Regions from separate parts of the Streptomyces sp. NPDC111516 genome, predicted to be linked through region 3. Evidence: riboswitches for the same ligand, from Rfam matches in the RefSeq annotation. Region 3 holds a riboswitch; each other region holds the start of a gene.
The links. A riboswitch is a leader RNA that binds a small molecule or an ion and turns the genes downstream of it on or off. The one in region 3 is predicted to bind cyclic di-AMP.
Positions count from the first base shown of each region.

Region 1: another riboswitch for cyclic di-AMP. It lies ahead of ACZ7L9_RS25140 (C40 family peptidase); the one in region 3 lies ahead of ACZ7L9_RS29310 (transglycosylase family protein).
Region 2: another riboswitch for cyclic di-AMP. It lies ahead of ACZ7L9_RS11600 (C40 family peptidase); the one in region 3 lies ahead of ACZ7L9_RS29310 (transglycosylase family protein).

Region 1 is NZ_JBVKBV010000015.1:10,316-13,580, forward strand. It holds gene ACZ7L9_RS25130 (ATP-dependent Clp protease proteolytic subunit) at 100-735, shown strand; gene ACZ7L9_RS25135 (hypothetical protein) at 743-1,051, shown strand; cyclic di-AMP (ydaO/yuaA leader) riboswitch at 1,455-1,619, shown strand; gene ACZ7L9_RS25140 (C40 family peptidase) at 1,623-2,096, shown strand; partial or broken gene ACZ7L9_RS25145 (LysE family translocator) at 2,122-2,316, opposite strand; partial or broken gene ACZ7L9_RS25150 (LysR family transcriptional regulator) at 2,273-2,767, shown strand; gene ACZ7L9_RS25155 (ATP-binding protein) at 2,924-3,265, opposite strand, start outside.
Region 2 is NZ_JBVKBV010000004.1:279,860-283,124, forward strand. It holds gene ACZ7L9_RS11595 (hypothetical protein) at 1-195, shown strand, start outside; gene ACZ7L9_RS11600 (C40 family peptidase) at 304-1,479, opposite strand; cyclic di-AMP (ydaO/yuaA leader) riboswitch at 1,478-1,642, opposite strand; gene pcrA (DNA helicase PcrA) at 1,923-3,265, shown strand, end outside.
Region 3 is NZ_JBVKBV010000020.1:95,878-99,142, forward strand. It holds gene eno (phosphopyruvate hydratase) at 1-867, opposite strand, end outside; gene ACZ7L9_RS29310 (transglycosylase family protein) at 1,171-1,899, opposite strand; cyclic di-AMP (ydaO/yuaA leader) riboswitch at 1,903-2,074, opposite strand; gene ACZ7L9_RS29315 (transglycosylase family protein) at 2,375-3,265, opposite strand, start outside.

The sequences.
Region 1 (3,265 bases), on a different contig from region 3:
CATAACCTTCTGTACGTCCTGTACATTTTCTACAGGTGCTTGCGCAGACCCCGCCCATGCGAATCCCGTACAGATCCCTGAGGAGAGGCATCGTTCATGCTGTTCCGTCCTGCCGCCCGCTACGTGCTGCCCGAGTTCACCGAGCGCACGACCAACGGGACCCGCACCCTCGACCCGTACTCCAAGCTGCTCGCCGAACGGATCGTCTTCCTCGGCACCCCGGTCGACGACACCGCGGCCAACGATCTGGTCGCCCAGTTCATGTACCTGGAACACGCCGCCCCGGACCGGCCCATCTCCCTCTACATCAACTCCCCCGGCGGCTCGTTCGGGGCCATGTCGGCGATCTACGACACGATGGAGTACCTCACCTGCGAGGTGGAGACCTACTGCCTCGGCCAGGCAGGTTCCTGCGCGTCGGTGCTGCTCGCGGCGGGCGCTCCCGGCAGGCGGCACGCACTGCCCGGGGCGCGGGTCGTCGTTCAGCAGCCCGAGCTCACCGAGCCGGTGCAGGGCCAGCCGTCCGATCTGGAGATCGAGGCGAGGGAGTTGGAGCGGGTCCAAGAGATGCTCACCACGCTGCTGGCCCGCCATACCGGCCGCGGCGCCGAACAGATCGCCACCGACATCGAGCGCGATCTCATCCTCGACGCCTCGGGCGCCAAGGCGTACGGACTGGTGGACCACATCGTGGAGAACCGGAAGTCGTCGCTCCCGTCGCACGGCGCGCGGTGAACGCCCTGTGCCGCCATCCGAGTTGCCACCATTGCCCGCACTGACGTGCGCCGAGGGCGAGTTCATCGACCGCTATCTCGAAGTCCTCGACCAGCTGGGCCGGATCAATCCGGCCCGCGGCAGCGACACCTACGGCGCACTGCGGGCCGCGCAGGCACTGGCCTCACGGGCGGGTGCGCTGCGGGACGCCCTCGCGTTGATGCACGAGCGCGGCGAAGCACAGATCCACGCCGCCACCCTGGTCCGGGCGCTGCGGGTGCTGGACGGGGAACGGCGGGCCGGACGCGTCACCCTGCCCCCCGCTCCGGCGAGTTGATCAACCCTTTCGTCGCCAGGCCGGTCGGGACCAGCCGGCTCCCCTGCCCCCACCCGGAAGGAGGCACCCAACTCCCCTTCGCGACACGCCCGGTGGTCACATCAAAATTCCTCGCTCTTTCGGCGTAGAAACTTCCTCTCATGAGGGAATTCTCCACTTGCGTTCTCCGGGCGGGCAATGAGCGGAATCTGCGATTCCACCCCTGGTACGGGGACCGGTCCGAATGACCGTCAGCACTCCCGAAACCGTCGGCTCCACCCGAACGGGTCATCCGTGAGGAGCCACACAATTCGTCGTTCCTCCTCGGAAATCCGGCAGTCGGTGAGTCAAGATCCCTGGGACGACAAGCCCCCGCCACAGCGACGGGGCGGTCCGGGCGGACGCCGAGTCCTGCCGCCGTCCGGATGTCTGGTCGACAAAAGTGGATCGGCAGGAGTGGAGGACCCGAGCACAACGGGTCGACCGGATCTCCGGTCGGCCCTCGGGGTGAAGCCGCCGAGCGCGGCCGGGCAACTTCGCCAGCCCGAACCCGACAGGTCATCCTTCACAGGCGGCTGACGAAGGGTTGCGCATGACTGCGCAGGTTCATGTCCCGTCTCTGCTCGCCCGGGCCGGTACGGCCTCGGTTCTGACTCTGGCCGCCGTCGGCGGCACCATGCTCGCCCCGGGCGCCACAACGGAGGCCCAAGCGGCGCCCCTCTCCATGAAGGCGCTCAAGGTCGCCGCGTCCAAGAAGGGATCGCCGTACAGATGGGGGGCCATCGGCCCCAACCGCTTCGACTGCTCGGGGCTGACGGTCTATTCGTTCAGGAAGGCGGGCAAGAAGCTCCCCCGCACGGCCCAGCAGCAGTACAACAAGACTCGTCATATCCCGGCCTCGCACAGGCAACGCGGCGATCTGGTCTTCTTCCACTCCGGCCGCTTCGTCTACCACGTGGGGATCTACGCCGGTCACGGCAAGATCTGGCACTCACCGAGGACCGGTGCGGTGGTCCGGCTGGAGAAGATCTGGACGAAGCGCGTCTCTTACGGTCGGGTCCGCTGACGCGGTCTCAGCGCAGCTGAGAACCTCAGTGCAGCAGAGGGCCGGACGCCGGCACCGGCCCCAACGCGGTGAGCGCCGTGCCACTGCCGCCCTCGATGGCGCGGGAGGTACGCGGCCTGCGCAGCCACCGGCCCATCCGGTCCACCAGGAGCGCCACGGCGTGGAACCAGACCAACGTGAGCAGCACGACGATCGTCGCAAGCAGCAAGGCCCTCGGGAGCCGCTACCGCGCCTGCGCCCTCTCCCAGCAGCCCGCCGAACTGGAGCGGGAGGCGGGCGCCGCGCTGCTGGTCCGCCGCCACTGAGGGGCCCACCTCACAGCCGCCGGCGAGCTGCTGGTCGGACGCGCACGACGGATCCTCGACGAGATGGACCAGGCCCGCCATGAGCTGGCCCACCTCTCCGGGCTCTCCGGCGGACGTCTGCGCGTCGGTACGTTCACCACCGCGGGCGTCCATCTGTTTCCGCCGGTCCTGAGCGCCTTCCGTCGCGCCCACCCGGACGTGGAACCGGCCGTCACCGAGTGCCTCGACGCCGATCTGTTCCGCGTACACCAGTCCGCCTCCAGGGTGTCGAAGGTACGGCCGTCGTACAGGTCGGGCGTACGCACGGCGAACCCGTCACCGCGCAGTTCGTCGGGAAAGGCGGTCACGCCCGAGGTGAGGCCCTGAGCATGGTGAAACACCACAACTTCGGTCACCGAGGGTCTCCAACTGCCTATGGACAAGAATCGGTCCGTCAATCTAGCGCGGCATCCCGGGTGTTCGATCAGCGAGCGAGGCGTAGCCGTCGGCCTGCCCGGGGAACGGGGCAGATCGGAAGGCCGGTCAGTTCTGTACGGGGATGCTCCACGGGAGCGCGATCCAGACCGTCTTGCCGCCGTCGGCGGTGGGGGTGACAGTGAGCCGGCCTCCGCACTCCTTGGCCAGAGAGCGGATGATCACCATGCCCCGTCCGTTGTCCTGCTGAACGGCGGCGGGCAGCCGCCGGGGCCAGCGCGGGTGACTGTCCGTCACCCCCAGATGCAGCTGCTCCTCCCGCTCCAGCCTCAGGTCCACGGTGAAGGTGGGCGACTGTCCGAAGGTGTGCTGGACGGCGTTGGTCGCGAGTTCCGAAACGATGAGCCGGATGCCGTCGGCGAACTCCGTGGCGGTGGCCAGGCCCCATTC
Region 2 (3,265 bases), on a different contig from region 3:
GCGCTGGTCGGGCTCAACCAGGCCGACGGCAACACCGTGAACAACATCAAGATCGGGGTCAAGCTGCTGTTCCTGGTCGTCATACTCGCGCTGGTCTACATCAAGCGGGACGAGGAGAAGGTCGACAAGGGTGCCTTCTCGGCCGTGGGCGGGCTGACGCTCGCCAACATCTTCATCGCCACGCTCTGGACCTGAGAAACCGAGACCTGGGGCCGCTGTCCTGAGAGCCGGGGCCTGAGCCGGACCCGGGTCCTGCGTCGGCCGGGGCGCGGCCCGCGCCCCGGCCGACGGCCACGCGAACCGCTACGCCGGCCGCACGCTGCCGTAGATCGGCATGTAGTAGATCGACTCCTCGCGCACATTCGCTCCCGGCTTCGGCGCGTGGATCATCATCCCGTCGCCCTTGTAGATGCCGACGTGGCTGATGTCGTCGTAGAAGAAGACGAGGTCGCCCGGGCGCAGGTCCGCCGTCGCGACCCGGGTGCCTGTTTTCACCTGGTCCCACGTGGTGCGCGGGATGCCGACGCCCGCGGCCTTCCACGCCGCCTGGGTGAGCCCGGAGCAGTCGTACGAGGACGGGCCCGTCGCGCCCCAGACGTACGGCTTGCCGATCTGGGCCCGGGCGAAGGCGAGGACCTTCTCCGCCTTGGTGGTGGCGCTGCTGTCCGAGCCGGTGCCCGTGCCGGTGCCCGTGCCGGTGCCCGTGCTCGTACCGCTGCCGGAATTTGCTTCCTTCGCGGCCTCTGCGGCCTTACGGTCCGCCTCCGCCTTGGCGGCGGCCTGCTGCTTGGCCAGTTCCTCCGCCTTGCGCCGGGCCTCCGCCTCCTTCTTCCGCTCCAGCGCCGCGAGCCGCGCCTTCTCCTCGACGGTCAGTTTCGACAGCAACGCGCGTGCCTCGCCCAGCTTCTTCTGGACGTCCTGCTTGCTGGTGCGCAGCGTGGTCTGCGTCGTGGTCAGCGTCTCCAGGCTCTGTACCGCTTCGGCCCGCTTCTTCGCCGCCTTGGTCTGCTGCGTACGGAAGTCCGTGATCGCCTTCTGCTGCCGGCTGGTCATCCGGTCCATCAGCTGGTTCTGGTCGAAGTACGACTGCGGGTCGTCGGCCAGGAAGAAGGTGGCGCTCGGCGCGATGGTGCCGCTGCGGTACTGCGCGGCCGCGTACGTGCCGAGCGTCCTGCGGGCGTCGTTGAGCTGGTCGGCGCGCTGGGCGACATCATTCAGCAGGGCGTCGACCTTGGTGCGCTGGGTGGCGGCGGCTTCCTTCGCCTGGTTGTACTGCTGGGTCGCGGTGCCCGCCTGCCGGTAGAGGTCGTCGACCTTCTTCTGGACGTCCTCGATGCTGGGTTTCGGGGCGGGGGCGGCCATCGCGCTCTGCGTGGAGAGCAGGGTCACGGACGCCAGTGCCGCCGTCGTGAGCCCGACGGCCGGTGTGGTGGTGCGCACCCGGGTGCGCGGTTTGCGATGCGACGCCAAGGCCGGCATCTCCTTCCGTGGACCGCCTACCGGGTTAGCTGTCGGGTTCGGGCGGAACGGAAGGCTGCCCTACGGTCCGCGTGGGGGCAAGGACCGATTCACCCCGGTGCTGCGTGTGGGTCCCCGGTTCCGGACTCCCGCGAGGGCAGCCCGGATTCGGCGTGGGCGCCCGCTCGGCGTGGTTCGCCTCAGGGGGTACGGGCCGCCCGGACGAGCACGCTAGCCAACCCATGGTGCGGCTGTGAAGGTTGATGTTCGATATGCCCGATACATTTTCGTGACCTCGGCGAAGTGGGGCGGCAAGGGCGGCCGGGGGCCCGGAATTCCTCACCCGGAGTGGGTGCCCGCTCTCTTTGCGTGCCCGGTAGCGGGGCGGGGTCGGTCATGCGGCCCGGGTCCGGTTCGGCATGCGGCCGTCGTGTGTCGGTGCGGCGGCCTAGACTCGACAAGCGATGAGCAGCCTCTTTGACGACAGCTTCCTGGCCGGCCTCCAGCACTCGGAGGAAGAGCCCCCGCCGCCCCCCGAGGACCCCGCACCCGAAGCGGTGCCGGAGGACCTCTTCGCGGGCGTATTCGACGGGCCCCCGCCGCCCAGGGAGGAGTACTACCGCGACGGCGCGCACCGCCCCGTCATCGACCCGGCGGCGCTCCTCGACGGGCTGAACACCGAGCAGCGCGCCGCCGTGGTCCACGCGGGCTCCCCGCTGCTCATCGTGGCCGGGGCGGGCTCCGGCAAGACGCGGGTGCTGACCCACCGGATCGCCCACCTCCTTGCCGAGCGCGGGGTGCACCCCGGCCAGATCCTGGCGATCACCTTCACCAACAAGGCCGCGGGCGAGATGAAGGAGCGCGTCGAGCAGCTCGTCGGACCACGCGCCAACGCCATGTGGGTCATGACCTTCCACAGCGCGTGCGTACGCATCCTGCGCCGCGAGTCGAAGAAGCTCGGCTTCACGTCATCGTTCTCGATCTACGACGCCGCCGACTCCAAGCGGCTGATGGCCCTGGTCTGCCGCGATCTGGACCTCGACCCGAAGCGCTTCCCGCCGAAGTCGTTCACGGCGAAGGTCTCCAACCTGAAGAACGAGCTGATCGACGAGGAGACCTTCGCCGGCCAGGCCGCGGACGGTTTCGAGAAGACCCTCGCCCAGGCCTACGCGATGTACCAGTCCCGGCTGCGCGAGGCCAACGCGCTGGACTTCGACGACATCATCATGACGACGGTCCACCTGCTCCAGGCGTTCCCCGACGTCGCGGAGCACTACCGCCGCCGGTTCCGGCACGTCCTCGTCGACGAGTACCAGGACACCAACCACGCCCAGTACACCCTCGTACGCGAACTGGTCGGCCCGGTCGGCGAGGGCGACGCCCCCGCCGAGCTGTGCGTCGTCGGTGACGCGGACCAGTCGATCTACGCCTTCCGCGGCGCGACCATCCGCAACATCCTCCAGTTCGAGGAGGACTACCCGGACGCGACCACGATCCTGCTGGAGCAGAACTACCGCTCCACGCAGACGATCCTGTCCGCCGCCAACGCGGTCATCGAGCGCAACGAGAGCCGCCGCCCCAAGAACCTCTGGACGAACGCCGGCACCGGCGCCCGGATCACCGGCTATGTCGCCGACACCGAGCACGACGAGGCGCAGTTCGTCGCCGACGAGATCGACCGGCTGACCGACGCGGGCGACGCCAAGGCAGGCGACGTCGCGGTCTTCTACCGTACGAACGCGCAGTCCCGGGTCTTCGAAGAGATCTTCATCCGCGTCGGACTGCCCTACAAGGTCGTCGGCGGCGT
Region 3 (3,265 bases):
GTCCTCGTACAGCGGGTCCTCGATGGAGACCAGCGGGTAGGCGGAGACGAGCTCCTCGTAGTACTCCGTCATCTCGGCGGCCGAGCGGGACTTGCCCTCGAACTCGTACGTGCCGTCCTTGTAGAACTCGGACGCGGCGACGTCGAGCGCGAGCGCGATGTCCTTGCCCGGGACGTAGCCGGCTTCCTTGATGGCCTCGACGATGAGGTCGAGGGCGGCGCGGTTCGACTCCAGGTTCGGCGCGAAGCCGCCCTCGTCGCCGAGACCGGTCGAAAGTCCCTTGGTCTTCAGGACCTTCTTCAGCGTGTGGTAGACCTCGGCACCCCAGCGCAGGGCCTCGGAGAAGGACTCCGCGCCGATCGGGGCGATCATGAACTCCTGGATGTCCACGTTGGAGTCGGCGTGCGACCCGCCGTTGAGGATGTTCATCATCGGAACGGGCAGCAGGTGCGCGTTCGGGCCGCCGAGGTAGCGGAAGAGCGGCAGGTCCGAGGCCTCGGAGGCGGCGTGGGCCACGGCCAGCGAGACGCCGAGGATGGCGTTGGCGCCGAGCGAGCCCTTGTTCTCGGTGGCGTCCAGGTCGAACATCGCCTGGTCGATCAGCCGCTGCTCGGTCGCGTCGTAACCGACGAGCTCCGGGCCGATCTGCTCGATCACGGCGAGGACGGCCTTCTCCACGCCCTTGCCCTGGTAGCGGTTGGGGTCACCGTCGCGAAGCTCAATGGCCTCGAACGCACCGGTGGAGGCGCCGGACGGCACGGCAGCACGGCCCGTGCTGCCGTCGTCGAGGCCAACCTCGACCTCGACCGTGGGGTTCCCCCGGGAGTCGAGGATTTCCCGGGCTACGACGACGTCGATGGACGGCACGAGGCATCTCCTTCTGGGATATGACACTGGTTGTGCAGGGTCACTTTGGCCTTGCGACAAGAGCCTAACCGGCCCGGCCCGATCAGTCGGACGACCGCCCGACCCCTGGGACGAAAAACGACCCAAGGGCGCGCACCGCCGGACAAACCGTCAGAATTTTACTGGTCAGTAACTACAACAGTTGAACGATCACACAGAGGTGAAGCGTCACGCAGGGGTGGCGCGCGACACAGGAAACCCCGGCCCGGCGCATACGGGGGAATGCGCGCCGGGCCGGGGTGCTCGGGGAGGAGAGGTCCTGGACTACTTGGTCAGGTGCAGCTGCTGACCCGGGTAGATCAGGTCCGCGTCCTTGACGATGTCCTTGTTCAGCTCGAACAGCCGCTGCCAGCCGCCCTCGACCTTGTGGTCGGCGGCGATCTTGCTCAGGGAGTCGCCGGAGGCGACCTTGTACTCGCCGTCACCCTTCTTGACCTTCTGGCCGGTCGGGGTGGTGACGGTCTTCTTCGACTCGGCCTGCGGGGCGGCGGAGCGGTCCGAGCGGGTGGCGGCGGGGGCCTCGGTGCGCTCGGCCCGCTTCGGTGCGGCCGGGGCGCTCTGCTGCTTGGTGGCGCCGGAGTTCGAGGAGGAGCCGGTGTCGACGCCCGGGTTCACACCGTCGTTGGTCAGGTTGCCGGCTCCGGCACAGCCCCAGGCGCCCGGACCCTGCATGGCGAGGAGCTTCTCTGCGGTGGCGATCTGCTGGGCCTTGGTGGCCAGGTCGGCACGGGGGGCGTACTGCGTACCGCCGGCGGCGGCCCAGCTGGACTGCGAGAACTGCAGACCGCCGTAGTAGCCATTGCCGGTGTTGATGGACCAGTTACCACCCGACTCGCACTGGGCAACGGCGTCCCAGGTGGCGACGGAGGCGGCGGAGGCGCCGGTCGCACCCATCAGCGGAACGGCCACGGCGGCACCGGCGACACCGGCGAGCGTGGCGACACGGACAGCCTTGGACGGGCGGCGGTGCTTGCCCTTGCTGGAAAGCAGCATGGAACTTCTCCTCACCGACGCCTACGAGGTGAGCTGTCGGGTTCGGGCCAAGTGAGTTGCCCGGTCGCACGTCCTAGCACGCGACTTCACCCCAAGCCGGTCCTGATGCGTCCTTCGACGATCGGGCCCGGCGCCTACCTGGGTCCCCCGCTCCTGCCTACGGCGCTTTACGCGTCTGTTCCCTTCGACCGACGGCAGGATTCGGCGTGACGGTCGACGGGGCCCGCGGTGCGAGCGGTTCCGACCGTAAACATAGGCAACCCCCACTTTCAAAGACGGACACATCAGACAATCAGCCCTTACTTGCATGTGAGGAACCGTCGTTTTCGCAGGTGGGGGGCGATACGACAGGACTCCCCGGGCGCGACACGCCAATTGACACAAAGAGACCCATGTCTCACTTACGCATAAGCGGACATAGGCCTCTGAACTACCCCGATTTTTGGGGCTCTTTTAGCCGATTTTCAGACCGCCCTCACTCGGCCTTCACGCCGAGATCGAGACGCTGGCCGGGGAGGACGAGGTCCGGGTCGGAGCCGACGGCACCTCTGTTGGTCTCATAGAGCGCAGGCCAGCCACCAGGAACTTTCTGTGCGTCAGCAATCGCCCAGAGGTTGTCGCCGGGGCGGACGGTGTACGTGCCATCGGCGGCCGACGCGCCCGCATCGCGTGTGTCACCGTCGCCACGGGAGGCGTGGCGACCCGACTCACGATCGAGGCTGCCGTCCGCGCCCCGACTCCCCTCGGGGGCCGGTGCGCCGCGGTGTTTGCCACCCGTACGGCCGGAGGAATCGGATGAATCTCGCGTATCGGGTAGTTCGGGCGCGTCGGAGGACGGGGCGGCCGACTCGGTGGCCGAACGCTTCGCGGGGGTCCCGGTCCGGCCAGCCGACCCGTGGGCACCGTCCGAGCGCTTCGAACCGCCCGTCCTGTCCGTGGCGCCCGAGGCCCTGTCCGACGGCGTGGCGTCATCGGACGGGGACGCCGACGCGCCGTCAGCCGGCTTCGTGCTCCGCGTCGGCTCGGAGGAGGGCGCGACCCCGGGATCGACGCCTGGCAGCGTCCCGTCCTCCGCGAGGCCGGAGATGACCGCGCAGCTGGGCCAGGCCCGCGGACCCTGGTCCTCCAGGACCTTCTCGGCCACGGCTATCTGCTGCGCGCGGCTGGCGAGGTCGGCGCGCTCGGCGTACGCCTCACCGCCGTACGCCTTCCAGGTCTCCTGTGAGAACTGCAGGCCGCCGTAGAAGCCGTTGCCGAGGTCGGCGCTCCACATGCCGCCGCTCTCGCACTCGGCCACCCGGTCCCAGGTCGTGGCGTCGGCCGCGTGCGCGCCGGCCGCGCCGAGCAGTGGGATGGCGATGGCCGA